3 regions of the Arthrobacter sp. P1_B11 genome follow, and region 3 is predicted to be linked to each of the others. Evidence: riboswitches for the same ligand, from Rfam matches in the RefSeq annotation. Region 3 holds a riboswitch; each other region holds the start of a gene.

Region 1 (9,289 bases), on a different contig from region 3:
CGGCGTGCCAGTGGCCCTGGCCTCCAACTGCAATCCCGGGACGTCGTACACGAGCTCCATGGCATACTGTGTCACCACTGCAGTGCTGCAGATGCGGCTGAGTGTCCACGAAGCGGTCCGCGCGGCGACGTACGGCGGGGCCCTTGCGCTGGGGCGCGAGTCCGGGACCGACATCGACGGCGAACGCGCGGTGGGCTCGATCGCCGTCGGGCACCGGGCTGACTTGCACCTGCTCAACGCACCGTCGGCCACGCACCTGGCCTACCGGCCGGGCATGCCGCTGACGCACGCGGTCTGGCGCGCCGGAGTGCGCGAGAGGTAACCCTGATCCCTGGGGATAATGACGGGAACTGATCGTTTAGGGTCTGTTACAATCAACAAACGTCACTTTCTGGTGACGGTTTGATCCCCGAGAGGCTAGCTACGCATGACCCGCACCGACCGACTGACGGCAATCCTTGATCTCCTTGCCGAAACCGGGCAGGTGGAGGTGGAGGAAATCGTCACCCAGCTCGGCGTTTCGCCGGCAACGGCCCGGCGGGATCTGGACAGCCTGGCCAACCGGCGTCTGCTGACCCGGACCCGGGGCGGAGCCACAACAGGTGCCCTCGCCTACGACCTGCCCGGCCGGTACAACCGGGACGACCACGCGGCCGCCAAGCAGCAGATTGCCCTCGCCGCCTCCGCGCTTATCGCGCCCGGCATGGTCATCGGCCTCTGCGGCGGCACCACCAGTACCGCCCTCGCGCAGATCCTGGCAACCCGCGAGGACCTCAATTCCCCGTCCAACCAGCCCACGCTGACGGTGGTTACCAACGCCATCAACATCGCCGCGCAGCTGGCGGTGCGGCCCAACATCAAGGTTATGGTGACCGGCGGCATCCTGAACCCGCGGTCCTATGAGCTTGTGGGCCCCTACACGGACATCATCATGCAGAAGGTGGTGCTGGATATCGCGTTCATCGGCGTCAACGGCATTGATCCCGAAGTGGGACCCACCAATACCGGAGAAGGCGAAGCCTCCGTCAACGCGCTGCTCGCCAGCAGGGCCAGCATTTCCTATGTCCTTGCGGACTCTTCCAAGGTGGGCCGTCGGGCTTTCGCGACTATGGACGGGTACGCGTTCACGCGGCTGATTACCGATTCGGGCATCTCGGCCCAGGACAAAGCCGCCTTTGAAGCCATCGGCACGGACGTCATTGTGGCGCCGGAAACGCCCCGCACACGCAAGTCCTAAGGCCGCTCCGGCCCAGGGAGAACCGATCAGGGCCCAACCGATCAGGCCCTAGAAGAACACGGGAGGCGCGTCGAGCACTGTCTCGTCCACGCGGCGCTGCACCCATTGCGTGAACGGCTGGTCGAGTTCGTACTTGCCGTCCTCGGTGCGCATCAGCATGCGGATCTCAGCGTTGTCCGGGTTGTTCAGCGACTCGAAGTATTCTACGGACCAGTGGAACCAGCGCATGCAGAACAGGCGCATGGTGAGGCCGTGCGTGACAAGGAGGGTATTGGCGGAGTAGTCCGGCTTGGCCCAGTGGCGGTAAAGAGTCTCCATGAATGACGAAATGCGGTCGTAGACGTCCGACCCGGACTCGCCCTCCCGGAAGCGGTAGAAGAAATGCCCGTAGGCGTTGCGCAGTTCTTTCTGGTCCTCGATTTCGCCGGCTATTTGGAAATTCGCCCAGTCCTGCTCACGGAGCCGCGGCTCCTCGACGACCCGTTCCGTGAGGGAGCCAAGGTTGAGCGCTTCGAGTGTCTGGTAGGCGCGCAGGTAGGGCGAGACGTAGACGGACACCTCTTGGCCGTCCAGCTCGCGCCGGATGCGCTCACCGGCAGCCTTGGCCTGCTCAATACCCAGGGGAGTCAGCGGAATCCGGTAGTCGGGCACCCTGTTGTAAATGGAGGTGTCGGCATTGGCGGCGGACTGGCCGTGCCGGATCATGATGATTTTCCCGGGCGCACTCATACTTCCCCAGCATAGGGGCCGCCGCGGAGGAGGCAGGTTCCTGAAGTAATACAGTGTCCGGAAGCCAAACAGGAAAGTACCAGCAACTGCAGGCAAGATAGGAACATGTTGGTTCCTTCCCGCCGTCGCCTGCGGATCGAAGTCTGGATAGTCCTGGGACTGTCGTTGGGGCAGTCCGCCGTGTACTCCGTGGTGCAACTCCTGGACAAGATGACCCGGGCGCCGCTGGCGCAGGGCACGTCCACGCTGAACCGCTCGCAAAGTACACGGGAATATTTCGATCTGACGTACCAACTCCTGGATATCATCTTCGCGCTGGTGCCCGTCTTGCTGGTGATCTATTTCCTGACGGAGCACCGCCAGACGAAGGCAGGAACGGGCTATGTGGGTGGCTCTGCATTCCAGAAGCTGGGTTTCAATTTCGCCCGCCCCGGAAGGGACCTGCTGCAGGGCGTCGGGCTGGCCGCTTTGATCGGCATACCATCGCTGGGCCTCTACGCGGCAGGGCGGGCGCTGGGCATCACGACGGCGATCATCCCCAGTGCCCTGAACGCGTACTGGTGGACGGTTCCCGTGCTGATTCTCTCCGCGGTGCGGCACGCGGTCGTCGAGGAAGTCATCGTGGTGGGCTACCTCCTGGACCGGTTCGGGAAGTTCGGCTGGTCCGTGCCGCTGTCAATCTTTGCCAGTTCCATGCTCCGCGGCAGCTACCACCTGTATCAAGGGTTCGGGCCCTTCATTGGCAACGCCATCATGGGCGTGGTGTTCGCCTGGGTCTACACCAAAACCCGACGGGTGATGCCACTGGTCATAGCCCATGCACTGCTGGACATTGTGGCGTTCGTCGGCTTCAGCCTGTTCGGAAAGGCCGTCGGGCTGGGCTAAGCATTGGGTAACTAGGCGTTAAAGTAATTCGGCCGCCATCGGTGGGTGACGTCGTTGGCACCCGCTGATGGCGGCCGAAGCTTGTTGGCAGCGCGCTGCGTCAGATTGTGACGGCGCCCGCTGCAGTTTCAAACGTGACGGACAGGATGCCCGGGGTTCCGTGCGGAGCGACCCAGTTCACGGCGACGTCCTCGAGGGGCCGCTCTACGGGTTCGCCGAGCCATTCGGTAACGCGCTCGGCGGAGCCTGCGATGGTGAGACTGGACATCTTGACGTTGCTGTCATAGGCGTTGGACGGGTGAAGCCCCGGATCGCCTTCCCACTTGAGCATGTACGGAACCTGCGGGTCTGCAATGAGGCCCAGGATTCCGATCTGCTTCCACACGAGTTCACGGCCGTCCGGGAACTTGCGGTTGCCGTTGACGGCGGAACGTCCCAGACGGTCCTCAAACGGGGCGAGGTCGTCCACTTCGACGCACCATCCCATCCAGCCGCCACCGGCAGCGGACCGTGCGCGCACGGCCTGCCCGAACGGAGCTTTATCCGACGCCGGGTGGTCCAGGACCTCCACGACCTCAAGGTACTTGTGCCCGGCGAGCGGGATAATCATGTTCCGGGTTCCGAAACGGGGGTGCACTCCACCCTTCACGGCTTCGACGCCGAGGGCGGACGAAATACGTTCGGTGGTGGCAGCCAGGCCATCGTGTTCACAGGCGTAAGAGACGTGATCCATGCGCATGCCCTCATCTTGGCATCTTGTGACGCGGCTCTCAGCTAAGGGAAGCCTAACCCTCATGGGACGTCCGGGTTTGCGGAAGTTTCGTCGCAAGCTTTGAACGGCTCTGGCTCCCGATGGTGTTGCCGGGAGTCACACAGCCGTCACAATCTTCGCGTGGGCGGCGCCCTCTTTCGTAAACTTGCCCTAGGTCATGAGTGCCAGCAACAGCCCCGGCTTGCTGGCCGGCAACCCTCCTTCCGCGGTGGGGTGCCCCGGGTGAAGACCTGGCCCGCCGGTCAGCTGGCGGCGGGCAAGCGCGTAGAAGAGGTTTACCTATGACGATTTCCGTTACCCGCACAGAAGTTCCGAATGTCGAAGTTACGGATGGCGCTGCGGTTCCCGGTGGCACTGCGGTTACGGACGGCACGGCAGTTAAGGATGGGACAGTCCAGTACGTCAACATCGGCAACCTTGAGCTCGAGGCCGGCGGATTCCTGCCCGACGTCACCCTCGCCTATGAAACCTGGGGGACGCTCAACGAGGACTGCTCGAACGCCATTCTCGTGGAGCACGCCCTGACGGGCAGCACGCACGTTACCCGCGGCACGGACGACGAAGAAGGCTGGTGGGAGCAGCTGGCCGGTCCCGGCGCCCCGGCGGATACGGACAGGTTTTTCGTCGTCTCCATCAACATCGTCGGCGGCTGCTACGGATCCACGGGGCCGTCGTCGGCTGCTCCGGACGGCAGGCCGTGGGGTTCACGCTTCCCGCTGGTCACGCTCCGCGACACCACCGCGGCCGAAGCGCGGCTTGCGGACCAGCTGGGCATCAGCAGCTGGTACGCCGTCCTTGGCGGCTCCATGGGCGGAGCCCGGGCGCTGGAGTGGGCCGTCACCTACCCGGAGCGGGTGCGGCGCTGCGGCGTTATTTCCATCGGCGCCAGCAGCACGGCCGAACAGATCGCCTTCGCACAGGCACAGACGCTGGCGATCCGGCAGGATCCTCACTTCAACGGCGGCGACTACTACGCCGGCCCGGTGCCCGAGGCCGGACTGGCGCTGGCACGGCGGATTGCGCACATCACCTACCGGTCCGCGCAGGAGCTGGATTTCCGGTTTGGCCGGAACGCCCAGGCCAGCGAGGCGCCGTTGCGGGCGGATGCCCTTGCTGCCCGCGGCCGGTACCAGGTGGAAAGCTACCTGGACCACCAGGGGAGCAAGCTCGTGGGGCGCTTCGATGCCAACAGTTACATTGCAATCACCGAAGCGCTGATGAGCCACGACATCTGCCGCGGGCGCGGATCGCTGAAGGAGACTCTGGCGCGGACCACCGCCGACTTCTTTATTGCGGCCGTAAACACAGACCGGCTTTACTTCCCCTCGCAGTCCCGGGAGCTTGCAGACGCACTGCCGGGTGACGTGGACGTCCATGTGATCGAGGCGCCGATCGGCCATGATGGCTTCCTCACCGAGATCGGGCAGCTGGACGCGCAGCTCCGGGGAGTCTTTTTCGCCTGAATCTTGCCTGAATCTTCGCCTGAGCCGACGCTGAGCGGACGCTGCACCCAAGCTGGACAGCTTGGCGCCAGCACCTCCCGAATGTGCATTTATGCAGATGCGTTCTGCACTTTTTGTCGTTGAGCTTGCAGCAATGGCAGACCATACTCGTTGGAACCGGTGATTCGTGGTGCACATCACACACGTCCGCCAAAGTCAGGTCCCAGTGGCGTCGAGGGAGACGCCGAAGGAGTTCACAATGAGTACGGAAAACTCCGCCGCAAGGCGCGTAGAGGAACCCGATGTCAAGGCATCAGGCCTAAAGAAAGTCGTTACGGCCTCCATGGCCGGCACAGTAGTCGAGTGGTATGAGTTCTTCCTCTATGCCTCCGCAGCCACCCTGGTGTTCGGCAAGATGTTCTTCCCCAATTCGGGGACGGAGCTGGACGGGATCATCGCCGCATTCGTCACGTACGCGGTCGGCTTCGTTGCCCGGCCTATCGGCGGCATCGTCTTCGGCCACTTCGGGGACAAGTTCGGCCGGAAGCAGCTGCTCCAGCTGAGCATCATTCTCGTGGGCATTTCCACGTTTGCGATGGGCTGCCTGCCCAGCTTTGCGCAGATCGGCTACTGGGCACCGGCCCTGTTGGTGTTCCTGCGCTTCGTCCAGGGCTTCGCCGTCGGCGGCGAATGGGGCGGCGCAGTGCTCCTCGTGGCAGAGCACAGCCCGAACAAGTCGCGCGGGTTCTGGGCCAGCTGGCCGCAGTCCGCCGTGCCGATGGGCAACCTGCTGGCCACCGGCGTCCTCTTCACCCTTTCCTCCACGCTGTCGTCCGGGGACTTCCTCGGCTGGGGCTGGCGCGTTGCGTTCTGGCTCTCCGCGGTGATCGTCATCATCGGCTACTACATCCGCACCAAGGTCCAGGACGCACCCATCTTCCTGGAGGCCCGCAAGGAAGTCACGGTCGAGAAGAAGGGCTACGGCGTAGCCGAAGTGTTTAAGCGCTACCCGCGCGGCGTCTTCACTGCCATGGGACTGCGGTTCGCGGAGAACATCCTCTACTACCTCGTCGTTACGTTCTCCATCACGTACCTGAAGGTCGTGGTCCAGACCGACACTGCCCGGATCCTGCTCCTGCTGCTCGTGGCCCACTTCATCCACTTCTGCGCCGTGCCGCTCGTGGGCAAGCTCTCCGACTCGCTCGGCCGCCGTCCGGTTTACATGGCCGGAGCGATTCTCGGCGGAACCTGGGGCTTCTTCGCCTTCCCCATGATGGACACCGGCAATGACATGACCATCCTCGCGGCGATCACGATCGGCCTGCTGTTCCACGCCCTGATGTACGCAGGGCAGCCGGCGATCATGGCCGAGATGTTCCCAACCCGGATGCGCTACTCAGGCGTCTCCCTCGGCTACCAGGTGACGTCGATCGTCGCCGGTTCACTGGCGCCGATCATCGCCACGTCGCTGCTGGGCAGTTTCAAGTCCTCCACCCCTGTTGCCCTTTACCTCGCGGCAGCCTGTGTGGTGACCGCCGTCGCGGTGTTCTTCCTCAAGGAAACCCGCGGCGTCTCGCTCCGGGACGTCGACGCCGCCGACGCCCGCGGCACCGCCGACCTCCTGGCGGCTGCCAGGAAGTAAGGGCGGCCATAGCCAGAAACAGCTGCCCGGACCCGCGACTGACGCAGGCCCGGGCAGCTGCGTGTCAGCCATCGATGCAGAAGACAGGAATCACCATGCGAGCAGCCGTCCTTTATTCCACCGTTCCGAGTCCCACCGATTCTTCCGGAACCAGCTACGCAGAAGCGAAGCCGCTCGTGGTGCAGGAACTGGACCGACCGGAACCGCGCGCCGGAGAGCTCGGCGTTGCCATCACCTACTCCAGCCTTTGCCACTCAGACCTGTCGGTGGTGGACGGTTCCAGGGTGAGGCCGCTTCCCATGGCGCTCGGGCATGAGGCCGTGGGCCGCGTCGTGGCCCTGGGAGCAGGCGTAACGGACATTTCCGTGGGGGACCACGTGGTGCTGGTCTTCGTGCCGAGCTGCGGGGATTGCCGGGCCTGCCGCTCGGGGCGCCCCGCACTCTGCCACCGGGCCGCTGAAGCCAACGGTTCCGGCGACCTCCTGCACGGGGAAGCGCTGCTGCGGACGCCGTCGGGGGAGCGGATCAACCACCATCTCGGAGTCTCTGCCTTTGCGGACTACGCAGTGGTGGCCAGGGAATCCGTGGTGGCCATTGACGACGACGTCCCGGACACGGTGGCGGCCATGTTCGGCTGCGCCGCACTCACCGGCATGGGGGCAGTGCTCAACACTGCCGCCGTCAAGGCCGGCCAGTCGGTTGCGGTTTTCGGACTGGGGGCCGTGGGGCTCTCCGCCGTCATGGCGGCGGCCCTCGCGGGCGCCTCGGGGGTGATCGCCATTGACCCTAACACGAGCAAACACCAGCTGGCACTGGAGTGTGGCGCAACGGCAGTGGGCACGCCGGATGATGCGCCGCGGCTGATCGCGGAGGCCACCGGCGACGGGGTGGACGTTGCGATCGAAGCCGTGGGTTCGGCCCGGGTGATTGCGTCCTGCCTGGAGCAGGTGACGAGGGGCGGCGCCGTGGTCTCGGTAGGCCTCCCGCATCCGTCCGCGGAGCTGACAGTCCCGGCCCTTCAGTTCGCGGGCGCAGGCAAGCGGCTGCTGGGCTCCTACATGGGTGACGCCGTGCCCAGGCGCGATATTCCCCTCTATCTGGGCTACTGGCGCGAGGGCCGGCTGCCCGTTGAGCTGCTGCACACGGATACGAAGCCACTGGCCGAGATCAACGAGGGGCTCGACGCCCTGGCCGCCGGAAAAGTGGTGCGGCGGCTGTTCCAGGCCTGACGCCATTCAGCGAGCCAGCAACTCCTGGCGTTCCTGTACTTCCTCCCGGATCGCCGCAATGACGGCCTGCACCCGGCCGGACCGCAGCGATTCGGGGCGCGCCACCGCCCAGATGGGGAGCTGTCGCTGGAAGTCGTGGGGAAGCACCGGCACGAAGTCCGGCTTGCCCGCCACCATGAAATTCGGCAGCAGGCCGATTCCCGCACCAAGGCGCACCGCCTCCACCTGGGCAAAGATGCTGGTGGCCTGGAAGCTGGACTTCGGCATCGGCAACTGCGAGGAGCGGTGTCCCAGCTCTGCCACCTGGAGCGCAGATTCAACGTAGGACACGAAGCCGTGCTGCCCCACGCCGTCGAGCGTTTCAGGCAGGCCGTGCTCGGCGGCGTACGCAGGGCTGGCGTAAAGCCGCAGGAAATAGTTGGTCAGGAAAATTGTCTGAGCATTGCTGACATCGGTCCGGCCGACCACGACTTCGAGGTCCACGCCGGACCGGTTCTGGCTGACCTTACGGGTGGCGCTCAGCATCTCCACATTCAGCAGCGGGTGCCGGCGCTGGAGCCGGACCAGGGCGGGCGTGACGAATTCGGCGCCGAAGCCGTCCGACGTGCTGATCCGCACCAGCCCGGAGAGGGCATTTTCGTCGCGGCCGATGAGGCCGGACAGCGATCCCAGCGTCTCCTCAATGGCTTCGGCAGCGGCCACCGCCGACGCCCCAAGCTCCGTGAGTTCCCAGCCGTGCGGGCTGCGTTCCAGGGTGCGCCCGCCCAGCTGTTTGTCGAGGGCCAGGATCCTGCGGGAAATCGTGGTGTGCGTGGTGCCCAGCGTCTCGGCTACGGCGTTGAACCGGCCCAGGCGGGCCACGGTCAGCAGGATCAGCAGGTCGTCCGGACTCGGAAGCCGCCTCACGTGGTGTGCCTTTCACTCGTATGTGCATCAATGCACATGCCCTCTGTACTTTTTCCCCTTGATTGCACTGTAACAGGGTGTGATGGTGGACACAGGACTTCCGGCTAGGCCGGACACGAAGCAAAGGAGCTTATGCCATGGCAGTAGTCGGTTGGATCGGTCTGGGGAACATGGGCGGTTCCATGTCAGCAAACCTGGCAAAGGCAGGGCACGACGTGCGGGGATTCGACCTGAATCCCGCCGCCGTCGCCGCCGCAGAAGCTGGCGGAGTAAAGCCGGTGAAGAGCATCGCGGACGCCGTGAACGGCGCCGACGTCGTTTTCACCATGCTGCCCAAGGGCGAGCACGCCAAGGCCGTTTACCTCGGCGAGGAGGGCGTCCTGGCGCTCGCCGACGCCCGGACGCTGCTGGTGGACTCCTCGACGATCGACATCGCCTCCGCCCAGG
Region 2 (9,289 bases), on a different contig from region 3:
CCTGCCACGGTTCCCGGTTCGCCATCGACGGCGCCGTCATCCAAGGCCCGGCCGCGAAGGACCTCGGCCCAAGGCCGCTGCCCTGATGCGCGTAAAGTTGCACGTGAAATGTGGGTACTGAATAAAGCAGACAAGTCGCTCACAGCCGTTGTACGCTTCTAGAACGGCCCGCCCGCCACATCCCGCAGGGATGCAGCGGAGCAGGGCCCGGTTCCGGGCTCAGCCGGAGCGAGTATCCATAAAGGAATAGCCGATGTCCAGGGATGAAACCTCCCTTCCTTCATTGACAAACTCACTACCCACCGAGGGCCGGGGGGCCCAGGCAGCCTTGCCAGGTGACGTGGGTGAAATAACTGTGCGCTGGCAGGCCCAGGAAATTATCGACGTCCTGCTGGCGGAGTCCGATCCTGAGAGCGACTGGACCCGCAGCAAACTCCGCGAGCTGGTGGCGGCGCATCCCGATCACCCCGAACGTGCGCTCCTCCAGCACCTCACTGCGACCACAGCGATCACCAACAGCGAGGATGAAGGGGCCGAAGTTGTGCCAATCCGGGCAGCCGAGCCTGTCCCGGTTCCATTCACGCGGCGCAGCAGGAACCGGATCGAAGCCGTCCTTGGCGACAAGATGCTCATGACGGCCTTCCAGCCGATCCGCAGCCTTCCGGCCGGGAACGTGATCGGCGTCGAGGCCCTCACCCGGTTCGTCAGCGATGACGGCGCCAGCGCCGACCACTGGTTCACCGAGGCAGAATCCGTTGGTCTTGGTACCGATCTCGAAATCGCCGCCCTGCTCCGGGCACTCACCGCAGCCCAGACGGTCCCCGCGCACCTCTTCATCGCGCTGAACCTCACGCCGGCCACGTGCATGGATCCCCGGATCCAGGGTTTGCTGGAGCATTCCCAGCTGGCCCTCGACCGGATCGTCATCGAGCTGAACGGCGCAGTCCCCCGAGACCAGTACCAGTCGCTGACCGCAGCCCTGGCACCGCTCCGCCGCCGCGGACTGCAGATTGCCGTGGACGGCGCCGGCGCCGGATTCACCTCCATGGACCAGGTCCTGGAACTCCACCCCGATATCATCAAGCTGGACCGCGGGTTCATCGCGGACATCGATCGCTCGGAGGGACAGCGGACCCGAGTCACCGCCATGGCCGAACTCGCCAGTCACATCGGTGCCGCCTTCGCGGTACAGGGCGTCGAAACCCTGGCCGAACTCGCTGCGGTCACCGAGCTCGGCATCGTTGCGGCGCAGGGTTATCTCCTGGGCCGGCCGTCGGTGCACCCGCTGGACTGGAACGCCTGGACAGAGTCTGAACGCGAGTCCGCCGCGAGCGGCCCCGCTTCCTGACAAAGGGCCCCGCTTCCTGATGCAAGCAGATGCGGGCCGGGGAACTACTCCTCTGCCAGGTCCGCGGCCAGATGGATGTGGTTGTCCGCCAGCCACACAGGATTAAAGGCCTTGCTCAGGTAATTGCTGCCGGTGTCCGGAGCTATCGCCACCACCACTGACCCGCGCGGCGCCGCCCGCGCCACGCGGAGTGCTGCGGCCACGGTCAGCCCCGAGGACGGTCCCAGGGACAGGCCCTCCTCATTGAGCAGCCGGTGCAGCGTGGTGTACACCTCGTCGTTCGGGATCCGGAGAAACCGGTCCAGGAGGCCGCGGTCAAAGACCTTCGGCCAGTCGGGCCTGGGCCAGGAGTTGCCCACGCCGTCCACCAGGATCTGTCCGGGGTGACCGCCGCTGTAGACCGAGCCGTACGGATCGGCGCCGATCACCTCCACGTGGCCGGCGGACTTCTCTTTCAGGTACCGGCCGTTCCCCGTGATGGTGCCCCCGGTGCCGACCCCCGCCACGAAGTGCGTGATCCTTCCAGCCGTCTGCTCCCAGATTTCCGGGGCCGTCCCGTCGTAGTGCGCCCGCGGGTTGGCTGGATTGTCGAACTGCAGCGGCCGCCACGCGCCCGGGGTTTCGGCGGTGATGCGGGCAGCAACCGCCCTCGCATTTGCCGGCGAATCCGACGGGGCGCTCCAGTCCGTGAACAGGACCTGTGCACCATAGCGCCGCAGCGCCTCAAGTTTTTCCGTGGAGATGGACTCGCCTGTCACCACCACCACTGGATGCCCGGTGAGGGCTCCGATCAGGGCCAGCCCGATCCCGGTGTTCCCTGACGTGCTCTCCACAATCGTGCCGCCGGGCTGCAGCTCGCCGCTGCGCTCGGCCGCGCGGACCATGCTCAGGGCCGTCCGGTCCTTGATGGACCCGCCCGGGTTCTCCGATTCCAGCTTGGCGAAAACCGTGCTGCCAAGGCCCCGGCTCAGCACGGGCAGGGGCACCAGCGGCGTGTTGCCCACCTTCGCCAGCACGGACCCGGCGTCTGCCCCCAGATCCACGACTGGCGCCGCATGCCGTGGCGGCTCGTGCCTGCCTGTCATGGTGCTCATGTTTCTCCTCCCGACCCGTCCACGTCACCCGGCGGCGGGAGTCGCAGCTCCGGGAGCACCGCCAGCAGTTCCCCCAGTTCGTCCCGTCCCCGCTCCACTAGGGCTGCCGCCGGCAGCTGCTCGGCCAGCAGCTTTGATAAAAGGACGACGACGACGCCGGTCCCCTTGCCGAGCGGCCGCACCTCATCCGCGGACTCGCTCCCGCGGGTGTGCGCTGACTGCGCTTCCGCCAGCAGATAGGCGGCCGTCAGCGCCTCGATCGTGAGGAGTCTGCCGGCGACCTCCACCGAGCGCTCCAGCTGCTGGAGCGCCAGCGGGGCCAGCGTCGAGTGGTCCTCCACATCGGCGGACAGCGTGGGGGCGCCCAGTGTTGCAGGCGCCGCGAGGAACTTCAGTTCGGCCGCCATCCCCGCGGCCGAATACCAGAGCAGGCCCGGCAGTTCCTCGGACGCCAGGGCCGTGCCGCTGCGGGCCGCCGCCAGGTTCAGCTGCCGGATGAGCCGCTGCGGCGGGTAGAGCTTGGCGATCCGCCGTTCACTGCTGATGCCCACGTGCGCCAGTCCCAGGCGCAGGGCTTCGAAGGCCAGCGCCAGCTGCATCGGCTGGAAGTTCCCGCCGGAAACCATCCGGCCGGCGACCACATCCGTCAGCGGGTTGTCGCCCCGGCCGTTGAGCTCCACCTCGAGCGCATCGGCAAGGGCGGTGATCTGGGCGCGGAAGGCTCCGTGCGTCTGCGGCGCGGCACGGAAGGACAAGGCATCCTGCACCGAGGCTTCACGCCGTGGGTCCTCCAGCCAGCCGCCGCGCACCAGCCGCCGGACATTGGCGGCCGAGATTCTTTGGCCGTCCACCGCCTTGGCCGACTGCACGGCCGGCGAAAACGGGCTGAGGTTCCCGCCGCCGTCGTACCTTGCGGTTGCCTCCAGCGACAGGGCCAGAGCGGTATCCGCGAGGTCGGCAAACCGCAGGAGCCGGCCGAGCTCGAGCGCGCCGGCGCCGATTGAGTAGGAGTTGGCGCTGACCAGCGCCAGTGCCTCGCCAGGGGCCAGGACCAGCGGCTCAAGGCCGGCCTCGGCGAGCGCAGCGGCACCGGCCACCAGACTGCCGTCGGGGGCCAGCGCCTGCCCCTCGCCGATGGCGACGGCGGCCACCGCGGCCAGCTGCGTCAGGTCAGAGGAGCCCACGGAACCGTCGCGTGGAACGGCAGGAACCACTCCCCGGTTGAGCAGTTCGGCATAGAATCTGGCTGTTTCGGGGCGGACGCCCGAGCCGCCGCGGGTGAAACCGACGAGCCTCGCGAGCATGACGGCGCGCACTTCATCCGGCGCGAGCAGCGCCCCCACGCCGCTGTGGTGGTAGCGGACCACCTGAACCTGGTAGGCAAGGATGGACTCCTCCTCCACAGCCGTGTCCCGGCCCGATCCCAGCAGCGTATTGAGCCCATAGACCCTGTGGCCGGAATCGATGGCAGCCTGGACCACGTCGCGGGACAGCCCCATGAGCTCCGTTGCTTCCGCACTCAGGACGACTTCCACTGACGGATCAGCGGCGGCCTGCGCGACGTCGGCGGCGCGGAGGTGCGCCGTTCCGATCAGGAAGCTGCCCCTCCGGACTCCCGGCAAAAGGCCCCCGGACGCTCTGACTCCGGCCATGGCACTAAAAATCCAGCAGGTTCCGGCGGAACCCGCCGTCACCGTAGCTCGTCCGCAGCAGTCCCCGGCGCCGGAGCACCGGCGCGAGTTTGTCCAGCACCCCGTGGACAGTGGCCGGGTCAACGAAGCCGGAGAAGAGGAAGCCGTCCCCGCCCACCGCGGCGCCCGTTTCCTCAAGGTGGTCCGCGATTTCCTCGGCTGTGCCGACGATGCTGTCCCCCGCGCCGCCGCTCCGGGCCTGCAGGACTTCACGGAGGGTCGAGCCCGGCGGGGCAGCCTTGGAGAAGTGCTCCAGCGTTCCCTGGTTGCTGTTGGTGGTGAGGTCCGGCAAGGGCTCGTCCAGGTCGAACTGTTTGAAGTCGATGACGGACAGGTATGAGATCGAGTTGAGCTGGCTGTCGATGTCCCGCTGCGTGAGTTCCTTCCGCGCGGCACGCAAGTCCTCCGCCTCTGCTTTGGAGCCCACCACAGTGGGTTTGAGCACGAACAGCACCTTGACGTCGTCCGGGTTCCGGCCGGCGGCGGCCGCCTCGGAGCGGATGGAGTCGCGGTACGCCTTCATGCCGTCGGCTCCGCGGGCCAGCGCAATCGCGACGTCGGCATTGCCACCGGCGAACGCCTTGCCGCGCGGGGAAGCCCCGGCCTGCACCAGCACGGGCTCCTCCGGCAGGGGTGCCGTGTTCAGCGGACCCCGGACCTTGAAGAACTCGCCGGCGTGGTGGATGGGCCGGACCTTGGTGTGGTCAGCGAAGACGCCGCCCTGGGCGTCCTCCACGATGGCGTCCCCGTCCCAGCTCCGCCAAAGCTTCCGGACCACGTCCACGAACTCCTCGGCCTTCTCGTAGCGGAGGTCGTGCTCGATCTGCTGGTCCAGGCCGTAGTTCTGGGCGGCGAGGTCGCTGCCGGACGTCACCACGTTCCAGCCCAGCTGCCCGTTGGAGAAGTGCTGGAGCGTGGCCAGCAGCCGGGCCGCGGTGAACGGCGGATAGAACGAGGCACTGACAGTCGGCACGATCCCCAGGTGCTCGGTGGCGGACAGCAGGTACGGCACGAGGGCCAGCGGATCGTGCTTCGGCGCGAAGGATGCCTGCGCCAGGCTCACCTCCGCGCTGCCGCCGTAGGTGTCCGGGACGGTGAGGGAGTCCTCGATGATGAACAGGTCAAGGCCCGCCCGCTCGAACTCCCGCACGGCATGCTGGTACAGCGAGGGCTTCTTCCAGTCGTAGCCGATGCCGTAGCCCGGCGTCCCCCAGCCCTGCACACCAAAGCCGTGGCCCACAAACCATCCAAAATGCAGCATGGGACTGACTGTATTGGCGTTCGACGCGTTCACTGTTGCCTGGTTTCATCCGGCGTTACGGTGGTTCATCTCCCGTCATTATCCCCCCGGCCAGCGGCTTTGTAACCGAAGCAACCGGCGTCGAGCGTTACGGAACATGACGACGGCGGCGGTGCCAGCCGCCGTCGTCGGTGTTACGTTTTTGGGGAGTAATGAGAACCGGCGCCAAGCCCTGACTGGCCGGTCGGCAACCCTCCCTTTCGCGGCGGGGTGCCTCAGGTGAATACTCGGCATATCGACCACTTCGAGCTGCAAGCGTGAGAGAAGGAGATCCGTCATGTCGGACGCCCCCGCCGGCGACACCCTGCCGTCCCAGCAGGACAAACCTGAGAAAAAGCTGTCCTACCGCCTCATCACGGGGCCGGACAACCGCGACTTCTGTGAACGCATCTCCGCTGCCCTGGCGGAGGGGTATGTGCTGCACGGCAGCCCCGCAGCCGCCTTCAACGGCAGGGACGTGATCGTGGCGCAGGCCGTGATCCTGCCCGCCGCCATCGCCACGGCCGACGCAGCGGTGGCCACCGCCGTGGACCGGCTGGACTCGGACGATGACCTCAACGCCGAAGCATTCGAGGGCCACGCATGAGCTACGCGGGAGACCTCACGCCGCAGGAGGCATGGGCCAAACTCGAAGACGGCGCCATCCTGGTGGACGTCCGCACCGAGGGCGAATGGGCCCACATCGGCATCCCGGAAACCGCAACCGCAAACGATCAGCGGAATGACCCGCTGTTCATCCAGTGGACCTTCCCGGGCGGCATCCCCAACCCTGCATTCATCGAGCAGCTGAAGCAGCAGGCTCCGGCGGACACCTCCACGGAGCTCGTTTTCCTCTGCCGGTCCGGCCAGCGCTCCATCGCGGCCGCCGTCGCAGCGACCCAGGCGGGCTTCACCTCGTATAACGTCCTCGAAGGCTTTGAAGGCGAACCGGACCGTTACGGCGAGCGCACCGTCAACGGCTGGAAGAACCGCGGCCTCCCAACGAACCTGGGAAAGAACTAAGTGACCTTCAATCAAGATGCCGCCGGCTGGAGCCCCGAAACCCAGGCCGTCCGCGGCGGGCTGGACCGCACCAACTTCCAGGAAACCACCGAACCCATCTTCCTGACCTCGGGCTTCGTGTACGAGTCCGCTGCCGCGGCCGAGCGGGCCTTCACAGGCGAGGACGAACGCTTCGTCTACTCCCGCTACGGCAACCCGTCCGTGGCCACCTTCCAGGAACGCCTCCGCCTGCTCGAGGGCACCGAGGCGTGCTTTGCGACGGCGTCCGGCATGTCGGCGGTATTCACCGCCCTGGGTGCCCTGCTGGGTGCCGGGGACCGTGTGGTGGCCGCCCGCTCGCTGTTCGGCTCCTGCTTTGTGATCCTGAACGAAATCCTGCCGCGCTGGGGCGTGGAGACGGTCTTCGTGGACGGACCGGACCTTGAGCAGTGGCGCGCTGCCCTTTCGGAGCCCACCGCCGCCGTCTTCTTCGAGTCGCCGTCCAACCCGATGCAGGAGATCGTAGACATCGCCGCCGTCAGCGGACTGGCCCATGCGGCCGGCGCCACCGTCGTGGTCGACAACGTCTTTGCCACACCCCTGCTGCAGCGCTGCGGCGACCTCGGCGCGGACGTGATCGTCTACTCCGGCACCAAGCACATCGACGGCCAGGGCCGCGTGCTGGGCGGCGCCATCCTCGGCACCAAGGAATTCATCGACGGGCCGGTCAAACAGCTCATGCGCCACACCGGGCCCGCACTCTCCGCGTTCAACGCCTGGGTGCTCACGAAGGGCCTGGAGACCATGGCGCTGCGCGTAAACCACTCCTCGGCCACCGCACTGCGCCTGGCCGAATGGCTTGAAGAACAGCCCGCCGTCAGCTGGGTCAAGTACCCGCTGCTGAAGTCCCACCCGCAGTACGAGCTGGCCGCAAAGCAGATGAAGGCCGGCGGCACCGTGCTCACACTGGAACTCGCGACGTCGGGCGGCCGGTCCGGCAAGGAAGCCGCCTTCGCGCTGCTGGACGCGCTGAAGATCATCGACATCTCCAACAACCTGGGCGACGCCAAGTCCCTCATCACCCACCCGGCCACCACGACGCACCGCGCCATGGGCCCGGAAGGCCGTGCAGCCATCGGGCTCAGCGACGGCGTGGTGCGGCTGTCGGTGGGCCTGGAGGATCCGGAAGACCTGATCGCGGACCTGGAGCAGGCGCTCAAGCAGATCTGAGTGAGTTTGCAGCCCTGAAGCCTACTGCTGGTAGGTGATGTAGGCCTCGTACTGCACCCGCCACTTCTCCGGGTTCTTGGGATCAGGAATGGTGGTGGTGAGGAACTGAACGCTTGTCACCTGGCCCTTGAGGTACTTCAGCCATTGGGTGACTTCGTGCGCCACGTCCCGGTCGAGCTGGGCTACGTGGTGGACTTGCATAGCCATGGGAGCCTCCTTGATTGGTGGGCTGACTTTACTACCGGCCGCCACCACACAGCCACCCCTCACACACGTCTATGGGCGGTGGCGGACAACTCACGTCTTCCGCAGGCACTGGCTTGCGGGTATGACAGGTATAGGCGTTCCGGACACGAGGGCGCCTTTGAGCCGGCGAAAGGTGATTTGCGATGACCGAACATCAGGGACTGGCCCCGGCGCCGATGACCGCAGCACAGGCCGGCGTCATCGGGAGCCTGGCCGCTCAACTGCGGGTGGACTCCATCCGGTGCAGCACACAGGCCGGGTCCGGCCATCCCACCTCATCATTGTCGGCTGCGGATCTCATGGCCGTCCTGCTCGAGCGGCACCTCCGCTATGACTGGGACCAGCCATCGCTGCCTGCCAATGACCACCTCATTTTTTCCAAGGGCCACGCCTCCCCGCTGCTGTACTCCATGTACCGGGCGGTGGGCGTGGTCGATGAGGACGAACTGATCAATACCTACCGGCAGTTCGGCGGCCGCCTGCAAGGCCACCCCACACCGGTCCTGCCCTGGGTTGATGTGGCCACCGGATCATTGGGCCAGGGCCTGCCGGCCGCGGTGGGCGTGGCACTGGCCGGACGGTACCTGGACCGGCTCCGGTACCAGACGTGGGTGCTGTGCGGGGACAGCGAACTGGCCGAAGGGTCCATGTGGGAGGCCCTGGACAAGGCCGCCTACTACAAGCTCGGCAACCTCACAGCCGTCGTGGACGTCAACCGCCTGGGCCAGGACGGGCCCACGGAACTCCAATGGGACATGGACCGGTACGCCCGGCGCGTGGAAGCCTTCGGGGCCGACGCCCTCGTCATCGACGGCCACGATCTTGCCGCGATCGACGACGCACTCACCCGCGCGCGCTCCAATCCCGACCAGCCGACCGTCATTCTGGCGAAAACCATTAAGGGCAAAGGCGTGCCCGAAATCGAAGACCAGAACGGCTGGCACGGCAAAGCCCTTCCGAAGGACATGGCCGAACGCGCCGTGGCAGCCCTCGGCGGGCCCGGCAGCCTGCGGATAACCACGGCTCTGCCCGAACCGGGCACACCCGCCATCACCCCCAACCCCCTGGCATCTGTCCGCCTGCCCCGCTGGGAGGTGGGCGACGAGGTGGCGACCCGGGCCGCCTTTGGTGCCGCTGTATCCGCGCTGGCCGCGCGTCCCGAAACCGTCGTTCTGGACGGCGAAGTGGGAAACTCGACCCACGCCGGTGAATTCGAGGACGCTGCCCGGGAACGGTACTTCGAAATGTTTATCGCCGAACAGCAGCTCATCGCCTCCGCCGTCGGGCTCTCGGTCCGCGGCTACGTGGCGTTCGCGGCCAGTTTCGCCGCGTTCCTGATATCCCGGCCCTTCGACTTCATTCGGATGGCCGGCGTCTCCCAGGCCAGCATCCGGCTGGT
Region 3 (9,289 bases):
GCTCTACAGCGTCTTTCACCAAAGTCAAAGCTCCATCTCCACTCCACTTTCCCGCATGTCGGGCACTCGACACCCCGGGTGCTCCGTGCGCCCCAGGCCGCCAAAGCCCTGTCCGGCGGCACGTCTCCCGCGGACCGGTCCCTTGCGCAGGCTTCTGCGGCAAAAGGCCGTCCGGGACGCCGCCCAACCATGTTTCGATGCCGGCAACGGTCCAGGATTGCTGTCCCGGGGTGTTCCGGATCTGCAGTGCACAACGACGCCAAGCGGGCAAATATTCCGCAAAAGTGCAAGACTAGAACCGACTCCGCCGCAGTCACCGCGGCTCGTCCATCCAGGAGGAAATTCATGTCCTTTGTCCGTTTTCTCGCCCGGCCGATGCTGGCTTCAAGTTTCGTCCTCGCCGGCGTGGACAAGCTCAGGAATGCGGACGACACTGTGGAACAGTTGTCCCCCCTCCTGCGCCGCGCCGCGGAAACACTTCCGTTCCAGACCAACGAGAAGGTCCTGGCCCGGGTGATCGGCGGAACCCAGGTGGGCGCCGGCGTCCTGTTCGCCGTCGGCAAGTTCGCGCGGTTGTCCGCTACCCTCCTGGCCATCATCTCAGCGCTGAACGCGTTCGTTGAATGGCGCAGTGCGGACATCAGCAGCAAGGAAGGCCGGGACGCCCGCCGCAACCAGCTGCTCAAGAACGTCACCCTTACCGGTGGCGTGCTGCTGGCCTCCGTTGATACCGCGGGCAAGCCTAGCCTTGCCTGGCGCGCGGAGCACCTCGCAGCTGACGCCCGGAAAACGGCAAGCCACCTCGCCGCGGACGCCCGCAAGACCACCGGAAAGAAGCTGCACAAGGCCGACAAGGCAGTCCGCAAGGCCGTAGACCACGCGGTAGGGGCATAGGCTCGAATGACAGGATCCATCACGGACGCGCCCGCTGACCACACCGGCGCCGCTCCGCACTGGCCCGCGCCGTTTGCGGAGCAGCCGGTGGACGCCACCGTGCGCGTCCCCGGTTCGAAGTCACTGACCAACAGGTATCTCGTGCTTGCGGCGCTGGCCGACGGGCCCTCCCGCCTGCGTGCCCCGCTGCACTCCCGGGATTCCGCGCTGATGATCGGTGCGCTCCGGCAACTCGGCGCCGACGTCCGCGAGGTGCCGGGCGACAGTACCTTCGGCCCCGACCTCGAGGTGACGCCCATCCCGTCCGGTTCCGGCGCCCTGGACGTCGCCATCGACTGCGGCCTGGCCGGCACTGTCATGCGTTTCGTTCCGCCTCTGGCAGCCCTGCGCCACGGTGTCGCTGTGTTCGACGGCGACCCGCACGCCCGGGAGCGGCCGATGGGAACCATCATCGAGGCGCTGGCGGCCCTCGGCGTCACCGTTCGCGGCGACGCCGGCGGGACACCCTCTTCCCTGCCTTTCCGCGTTGACGGGACGGGAGAGGTCCGCGGCGGCCATCTCGTCATCGACGCGAGCGCGTCATCCCAGTTTGTCTCCGCGCTGCTGCTCGTCGGCGCACGCTTCACCGAAGGCCTGCACCTCGAACACTCCGGAGACGCTGTCCCAAGCCTTGACCACATCAACATGACCGTGGCCGTGCTGCGCGGCGTGGGTGTGGAAGTGGACAACTCCACTCCGAACCACTGGATCGTCAGCCCCGGGCCGATCCGTGCCTTTGATGAGAAAATCGAACAGGACCTGTCCAACGCCGGGCCGTTCCTGGCCGCGGCCCTCGCCTCGGGCGGCACTGTGCGGATCCCGGACTGGCCCGAACACACCACTCAGGTGGGCGATCTTTGGCGGAGCATCCTGACGGATATGGGCGCGGCCGTGACACTGCAGGACGGAACGCTGACCGTCACCGGAGGCAGCGAGATCACGGGCGCCGACTTCGCGGAAACGAGCGAACTGGCCCCCACTGTCGCGGCGCTCTGCGCCCTCGCCACCGGCCCGTCACGGCTTAGCGGCATCGCACACCTCCGCGGGCACGAGACAGACCGCCTCGCCGCACTCGTCACGGAAATCAACCGGCTGGGCGGAGACGCCGAAGAGACGGGCGACGGGCTGATCATCCGGCCCGCAAAGCTCCATGGCGGTGTGGTCCGCAGCTACGCTGACCACCGGATGGCCACTGCAGGCGCCATCCTCGGACTGGCCGTGAAGGGCGTCGAAGTCCAGGACATCAGCACAACGGCCAAGACCATGCCGGACTTCCCGCAGCTGTGGGCGGACATGCTCACACAGCGGACCGGCCGCACCCAGAGGAACAACGCAGGGACCAGCGGTGGCACGCAGCACTGAGTCCTGGGACGAATCCGACGTCCGGATCCGCCCGAACAAGAAGGGCTCCCGTCCGCGCACCAAAGACCGTCCCAGCCATGACGATGCCGTCACCGGACGCATCATCACCGTTGACCGTGGCCGGTATACGGCAGTGGTGGGTGAGGACTCCGGCGACGAGCGGACGATCATCGCTGCCCGGGCCCGCGAGCTCCGCCGCTCCCCCGTGGTGGCCGGCGACTTCGTATCCCTCGTGGGTGACGTGTCAGGTGCTCCGGACACGCTCGCCCGGCTCGTAAAGATCCAGGCCCGGAAAACGCTCCTGCGCCGGAGCGCGGACGACACTGACCCGATTGAACGCGCCGTGGTGGCCAATGCGGACCAGCTGGTCGTCGTGGTGGCTGCCGCCAATCCGGAGCCCCGCACCGGTTTCATCGACCGCGCGCTGGTGGCCGCCTACGACGCCGGCATCGAGCCGCTGCTGCTCGTGACGAAGGCAGACGTCAAGGACCCCACCGAGCTGCTGGACAACTACCGCCATCTCGACTTCCCCGTCATCATTAGCCGCACAGCGGACTCTGCGGCGTCGGGCATCGACGCCCGCTCCGATGATGGCTTGTCCGCACGCCTCGACCTTGACGCCGTCTCCCAGCTGCGCGCCCACCTGGACGGCAAGGTGACTGTCATGCTGGGCCACTCCGGCGTCGGCAAGTCCACCATGGTGAATGCATTGACCGGCGCGGAGCGGGCAACCGGCGGCGTTAACGCCGTCACGGGACGCGGCCGGCACACGTCGTCGTCGGCCCTCGCGCTCAAGCTCGCGGACGCGCCCACCGGGAGCTGGATCATCGACACCCCGGGGATCCGCTCGTTTGGCCTCGCGCATGTGGACCCGGACCGAATCCTGCATTCCTTCCCTGACCTGGAGCCCGGCACCGAAGCCTGCGAACGCGGCTGCAAGCACGATGCAACCGCCGTCAACTGCGGCGTGGATGCCTGGGTGGAAGCCGGCCACGCAGGCCCTTCCGGGCCTGCGAGGCTAGCGTCCCTGCGCCGCCTGCTGGGCACCGATCCGCGCATGGAGGCCCAGGAAGCCAAGGAACTGGGAAGCGTCAGCTAGTCTCCCCGGCGGCTCCGGCATGCGGACATCCCCGCCCCGCCGGTCCTTTGACGGTAGTTTGGAACCATGACCCAACCCGCTTCGAGCTACAACGATGACCTGCGACTGGCCCATGTACTGGCGGATTCCGTGGATGACCAGACCATGAGCCGGTTCAAGGCGCTGGACCTTAAGATCGAAACCAAGCCCGACCTGACGCCGGTCACGGATGCCGACAAAGCCGCCGAGGAGTCCATCCGGGGCCAGCTCTCCCGCTCCCGCCCCCGCGATGCCGTCCTCGGCGAGGAGTTCGGCAGTTCGGGCCACGGTTCCCGGCGCTGGATCATTGACCCCATCGACGGCACCAAGAACTTCGTCCGCGGGGTGCCGGTGTGGGCCACGCTGATTGCGCTCGTCGATGAAGGCGAGCCCGTGGTGGGTGTCGTCAGCGCCCCGGCACTCGGCAAACGCTGGTGGGCAGCCAAGGGCGCGGGCGCCTACATGGGGCGCTCCCTTGCCGCAGCCACCCGGCTGAAAGTCTCGAATGTCTCGAATCTTTCGGACGCTTCGCTGTCCTACTCGAGCCTCGGCGGCTGGAAAGAACGCGGGAACCTCGACGAGTTCCTCGCCCTCACCGAAGACGTCTGGCGCACCCGCGCCTTCGGGGATTTCTGGTCCTACTGCATGGTGGCGGAAGGGTCCGTGGACATCGCCTGCGAGCCGGAACTGAACCTGTATGACATGGCTGCGCTGGTGCCCATCGTCACGGAAGCCGGCGGCCGCTTCACCTCACTCGAAGGAACCGACGGTCCCTTCGGCGGCAACGCATTGGCCACCAACTCCATCCTTCATTCGGAGGTCCTCAAGCGGCTCAACCCACAGCTGGACGACCTGCTGTAGTTCGGTCCAACAAACTTTCCGAAGAATTATCGACGGCGGGCGCCCCCTCAGGAGGGCGTCCGCCGGCGTATGTTCGGCATTCCGGCCAGATGAAGCGGGGCTGTAACAAACCGCTTAACATTCACGTTGGCCTTTTCCATCGCCCGCCGGGATGTCCTACGCTCTTTACAGGTCACGAGTGCCAGCGCGAAACCCCGGTTTGCTGGCCGGCAACCCTCCATTCGCGGTGGGGTGCCCCGGGTGACGACCAGGCCGGTCCGGAACGGACCCGGCAAGCGCGGATCCCCGTCACAAAGGGGTCCTTTCACAGCGAGGTCCCATGACTACTGCAACGTTCTCCTCCAACACCGGCGCCGGCCTGCTCGACGATCGCATTGCCGCTGCCGGACGGCCGCTGGCCGCAGTTACCGGCGCCGAGATCCAGGCTCCGCTGATCCAGGGCGGCCACGTGCGTTACGCCAACCTCGATTACGGCGCGTCGGCACCTGCGCTGTCCGTGGTGTCGGCTTACCTCAACGAGATCCTGCCGTTCTACGCCAGCGTGCACCGCGGCGCGGGTTACGCATCGCAGATCAGCACGTCGGTCTATGAGAACGCCCGGAACATCGTCCGCGACTTTGTCGGCGGCCGCCCGGATGACTCCGTAATCTTCACGCGCAACACCACGGACTCCCTCAACCTGCTGGCAGGCTGCCTCCCGGTGGAGGACCACCACCACACGGGGGAAGTCCTGTACCTCGACATCGAGCACCACGCCAACCTGTTGCCCTGGCAGGGCGTGCCGCACCGCAGCGTGGTGGCATCCGCCACCCTCGAGGCCACCATCGCCAGCCTCCGGGCTGAACTGGAGCATGGCGACGTCAGCCTCCTCGCCGTGACCGGCGCCTCCAACGTCACCGGCGAAATACTGCCAATCCGCCGCCTTGCCGCGCTGGCACACGAGTTCGGCGCCCGGATCGTGGTGGACGCGGCACAGCTCGCTCCGCACCGCCGCATCAACATCGCCGCGGACGACGTCGATTATCTCGCCTTTTCCGGCCACAAGCTCTACGCGCCGTTCGGTTCCGGCGTCCTGGTGGGACGCCCTGACTGGCTCGACGCCGGCACCCCGCACCTTGCGGGCGGCGGCGCTGTCAGTGAAGCCCGGCTCGACGGCGTCAGCTGGACCACCGGCCCCGCCCGCCATGAAGGCGGTTCGCCCAACGTCCTGGGCGCTGCCACCCTGGCCCGCGCAACGCAGGTGGTCGCTGCCCTGGACCAGGAGCGCTGGCACGCCCACGAGGCGGCCATCCGGTCCTTCCTCGTCGAGGGGCTGCGGAGGATCGAAGGCGTCACCGTGCACCAGATCTTCTCGGACACCGACGCGGACAACGACACGATCGGCGTAGTGAACTTCTCAGTGGAAGGCTACGACGCCGGCCTGGTGGCGGCCTACCTTTCCGCCGAACACGGCGTCGGACTCCGCGACGGCCGCTTCTGCGCCCACCCGCTGCTCAAGCGCCTGGGACTTCCGTCCGGCTCCCTGCGCGCCAGCTTTGGCATAGGTTCGCGGCTCGAGGACGCCCAGCGGCTCCTCGCCGGCATCGAAGAACTGCGCCGCACCGGCCTCGGCTGGGACTATGTGGTGGACTCGGGACGCTGGGTTCCGGCCAACGACACCCGCAGCTACCCGGACTGGGCACCCAACACCCCCGGCACCGCCGGCGCGGCCCCCTGCGCGCTGGACTGATCCCGGCACTCCGCCAGGGTGCTCCATGCGGTAAATTCGAAGGGTAAATTTTCAGCCTGCCCTAAGGAGACGGCGCGTGGCACGCGGTGGCCCCAAACTCGACCAGTGGCGGCGTCAGGAACTCGGGCAGAGTTTCCAGGACGGCGGCGAACACTACCACCGCGTCCGTCCCGGCTACCCTGCCGAGTCCGCGGACTGGATCATTCCTGCCGGCGCCCGGACAGCTGCTGACATAGGCGCCGGTACCGGCAAGTTCACCGCCTTGCTCGTGGAACGCGGCCTGGCGGTCAGCGCCGTGGATCCCTCGCCGGACATGCTTGATCAGCTCCGCGTCGCCTATCCGGCAGTGGCGGCGCGTGAGGGCACCGCTGAGGACACGGGGCTGCCCGGCTCGGCCTTCGACGTCGTGACGGTGGCACAGGCATGGCACTGGTGCGAGCCGCTGCGGGCCAGCACCGAAATCGCCCGGGTACTGAGACCCGACGGAGTGCTCGGCCTGATCTGGAACCAGCTGGATACGTCAGTGCCATGGGTCCACAGACTCTCGCGCATCATGCACGCCGGCGATGTCCACAAGCCGGACTTCCGTCCGCCCATAGGCCCCGAATTCACGGGCCTGGAAAGCCACCTGACCCGGTGGGACGACCCGGTCACCACGGCCGACATCCTCGAGCTGACCAAGACGCGCAGCTACTATCTCGCCGCCAACGGGGCCACCCGCGCCAAGGTCACCGGAAACCTCGACTGGTACCTCCACGACCATCTGGGTCACGCCCGCGGCGAACTGTTGAGCCTCCCCTACCTCACCCAGACATGGCGGGCCGTCAGGGCGTGATGCCGCACCCGCAACGGGTAGGCTTGGATCTGTGAAGACCAGCACGCCATCCTCCTCGATCGAGGACTACGTCAAGGTCATCTACTCTTTCACGGAGTGGCAGGACAAACCCATTACGTCGACGCAGCTGGCCCAGCGCCTTGGCGTAGCCAATTCCTCGGTGTCCGAGATGGTCCGCAAACTCAAGGACCAGGGCCTGGTCCTTCACAAGCCCTACAGCGCCATCACCCTGACCCAGGAGGGCATGCGCCTGGCCCTTTCCATGGTCCGGCGGCACCGGCTCATCGAGACGTACCTGGTGCAGGACCTGGGGTACAGCTGGGATGAGGTGCACGACGAAGCCGAGCTGCTCGAGCATGCCGTCTCCGACACATTCATCGAACGGATGGCGGCCAGGCTCGGCAACCCGACCCGGGATCCCCACGGTGACCCCATCCCCTCCGCTGACGGCACGGTACAGATGCCGCTGGCCCACCGGATGAGCGAACTCGACGAGGGCCATACTGGCAGGATCACCCGGATCAGCGACGAAAATCCGGAGCTGCTGCGCTACTTGGCCGCCGAAGAGATCGACCTGGACTCCGACGTCGAGGTCATGGGGCGCAAACCGTTCGGCGGCGCCCTCGTGGTGCGTATCGCTTCGGCGGGCAGAAGCCGCGACTTTGATCTCGCCGACGAGGTCACCTCGGCACTGTGGGTGCAGAGCGAAGAAGTGCACCCGGGCTGCCGGATGGCCGGCTCCGGATGAACGGCCACGCCATCGCCGGGCGCCCCATGACTGCGGCAGCATGAAGGCTGCGTCGGCTGATAAAGGAACCGCAGTGACAGCGGCCGGCAGCCACGGCTGGCGGACCTGGGCCGCCGTCGCCGCGGGAGGGCTGGCGGGCACAGAGCTGCGGTACGGTCTCGGCGTGCTGTTTCCGGAGTCCGCCGGCGCCGTGCCGTGGACCACACTGGCCATCAACGTCGCCGGAAGCTTCGTCCTTGGCATGCTGACCACCATCTGGATCGCGCGGCCGCACACTGCCTTCTGGCTCCGTGCCGCCATCGGGCCAGGTCTGCTCGGATCCTTCACCACCTTCTCAGCGGTGGTTGCTTCAGTGGACCAGCTGGCTCGCGGTGGGCTCCACGCAGTATGGGTTCTCTACCTGTCCCTGTCCGTCCTGCTGGGCCTTGGCGCCGCGGCAGTAGGCTGGAAAGCCGGGAAAGCGTTCGGTGCAGGAAACTGGGGCAGTCCATGACGGCCGGATTCCTGGCTACGCCGCTGCTGGTGGGACTGTTCGGCATTGCCGGCGCCCTCATCAGGTTTGCCGCGGACACCTGGCTGGCCGGCAAGCCAACGCCCCGCCGCCACTGGCCCTGGGCCACGTTGCTGGTCAATGTCGCGGGGTCCCTTGTCATCGGACTGTCGATCGGTCTCAGCAGCCGCGTCGGACCGGAATGGCATGCAGCGCTGGCCACCGGACTGGCCGGCGGCCTGACCACCTTCAGCTCCTGGACCACGGCCACTGTCCGGCTGGTCAGCGAGGATCGGTACCCTGCCGCAGCGCTCAATGTCGGGATCAACCTCGTGGCCGGGCTGGCGGCCGCGGCGGCAGGCATCGCATTCAGCGGCGGGTAGTCCCCCGGAGGCGGGCCGGCCGCCCAGGCGGCGCCAGCACCGCCGTCGTGCTCCGCTTTCAGGCTTGCTGCTGCCGGACAGGGTTGCGGATTCCGACGGCCGAGGCGGCCGCCCCGAGCAACAGCAGCGCCGCCGTGGCAATCAGGGCCCGGTGCAGGCCCTCTGTCGTCAGGACCGGGCCGATGATGAACCCGGCAAAGGCGATGCACACGAGACCGGCAATCCTCGAGACGGCGTTGTTGACGGCCGAACCGACGCCGGCTTGGTCCTGCGGAACGGCACCGAGGATCGCCGTGGTGAGAGGCGCAACGGTCATTGCCAGGCCCAGACCGAAAACCAGCTGCCCGGGCAGCACCTGGGTCCAGTAGCTCAGTGGCGTGCCCACCGTCAGGGTGAGCAGGAAGCCCACTGCACACAGTGCCGGCCCGCATGCCATGAACCAGCGGGGACCGTGTTTGCCTGCCAAGCGGCCAAAAAATGACGCCGATACCATGAGGATCACGGTGGACGGCAAGAGCGCAAAGCCCGCCGTGGTCGCCTTCATGCCGCCGATCTGCTGGATGTAGATGCCCAACGCAAAGAAGCCGAGGGAGAATCCGCCGTAGATGGCTGCAGTGGCAACGTTGCCCCAGCCGAAGTTCCGGACGGTGAACATTCCCAGCGGCAGGATTGGTGAGGCCATCCGGGATTCGTGAACAAGAAACAGAATCAGGCACACGATGCCCGCGGCGAGGGGAAGCCAGACCTGCGGGCTGGCCCAGCCCGCCGTCCCCTGCTCGATCAGGGCATAGACCGGCCCGCCCAGTGCCCCGACTGCCAGCAGCGCTCCCG

What was found. Region 3 has a riboswitch for S-adenosylmethionine ahead of AC1D14_RS01265 (aminotransferase class V-fold PLP-dependent enzyme). Riboswitches for the same ligand answer to the same signal wherever they lie in the genome.
Region 1: linked by a shared signal. The riboswitch ahead of metX (homoserine O-acetyltransferase MetX) and the one ahead of AC1D14_RS01265 (aminotransferase class V-fold PLP-dependent enzyme) in region 3 are both predicted to bind S-adenosylmethionine.
Region 2: linked by a shared signal. The riboswitch ahead of AC1D14_RS10585 (DUF1737 domain-containing protein) and the one ahead of AC1D14_RS01265 (aminotransferase class V-fold PLP-dependent enzyme) in region 3 are both predicted to bind S-adenosylmethionine.

Annotation. Positions count from the first base shown of each region.
Region 1 covers NZ_JBFTZQ010000002.1:26,502-35,790, reverse strand. The annotation lists gene hutI (imidazolonepropionase) at 1-322, shown strand, start outside; gene AC1D14_RS02400 (DeoR/GlpR family DNA-binding transcription regulator) at 428-1,237, shown strand; gene AC1D14_RS02395 (histidine phosphatase family protein) at 1,286-1,966, opposite strand; gene AC1D14_RS02390 (CPBP family intramembrane glutamic endopeptidase) at 2,072-2,851, shown strand; gene AC1D14_RS02385 (VOC family protein) at 2,952-3,590, opposite strand; SAM riboswitch class IV at 3,777-3,892, shown strand; gene metX (homoserine O-acetyltransferase MetX) at 3,905-5,086, shown strand; gene AC1D14_RS02375 (MFS transporter) at 5,325-6,707, shown strand; gene AC1D14_RS02370 (zinc-dependent alcohol dehydrogenase family protein) at 6,803-7,936, shown strand; gene AC1D14_RS02365 (LysR family transcriptional regulator) at 7,943-8,842, opposite strand; gene mmsB (3-hydroxyisobutyrate dehydrogenase) at 8,980-9,289, shown strand, end outside.
Region 2 covers NZ_JBFTZQ010000010.1:64,983-74,271, reverse strand. The annotation lists gene AC1D14_RS10610 (FAD-dependent oxidoreductase) at 1-86, shown strand, start outside; gene AC1D14_RS10605 (EAL domain-containing protein) at 341-1,348, shown strand; gene AC1D14_RS10600 (PLP-dependent cysteine synthase family protein) at 1,393-2,442, opposite strand; gene AC1D14_RS10595 (aromatic amino acid ammonia-lyase) at 2,439-4,094, opposite strand; gene AC1D14_RS10590 (NtaA/DmoA family FMN-dependent monooxygenase) at 4,099-5,394, opposite strand; SAM riboswitch class IV at 5,582-5,697, shown strand; gene AC1D14_RS10585 (DUF1737 domain-containing protein) at 5,711-6,019, shown strand; gene AC1D14_RS10580 (rhodanese-like domain-containing protein) at 6,016-6,435, shown strand; gene AC1D14_RS10575 (O-succinylhomoserine sulfhydrylase) at 6,436-7,644, shown strand; gene AC1D14_RS10570 (hypothetical protein) at 7,666-7,851, opposite strand; gene AC1D14_RS10565 (transketolase) at 8,034-9,289, shown strand, end outside.
Region 3 covers NZ_JBFTZQ010000001.1:280,055-289,343, reverse strand. The annotation lists gene AC1D14_RS01290 (sigma-70 family RNA polymerase sigma factor) at 1-28, opposite strand, end outside; gene AC1D14_RS01285 (DoxX family protein) at 346-894, shown strand; gene aroA (3-phosphoshikimate 1-carboxyvinyltransferase) at 901-2,295, shown strand; gene rsgA (ribosome small subunit-dependent GTPase A) at 2,279-3,394, shown strand; gene hisN (histidinol-phosphatase) at 3,461-4,273, shown strand; SAM riboswitch class IV at 4,444-4,557, shown strand; gene AC1D14_RS01265 (aminotransferase class V-fold PLP-dependent enzyme) at 4,593-6,002, shown strand; gene AC1D14_RS01260 (class I SAM-dependent methyltransferase) at 6,079-6,837, shown strand; gene AC1D14_RS01255 (metal-dependent transcriptional regulator) at 6,869-7,585, shown strand; gene AC1D14_RS01250 (FluC/FEX family fluoride channel) at 7,626-8,078, shown strand; gene AC1D14_RS01245 (fluoride efflux transporter FluC) at 8,075-8,458, shown strand; gene AC1D14_RS01240 (MFS transporter) at 8,517-9,289, opposite strand, start outside.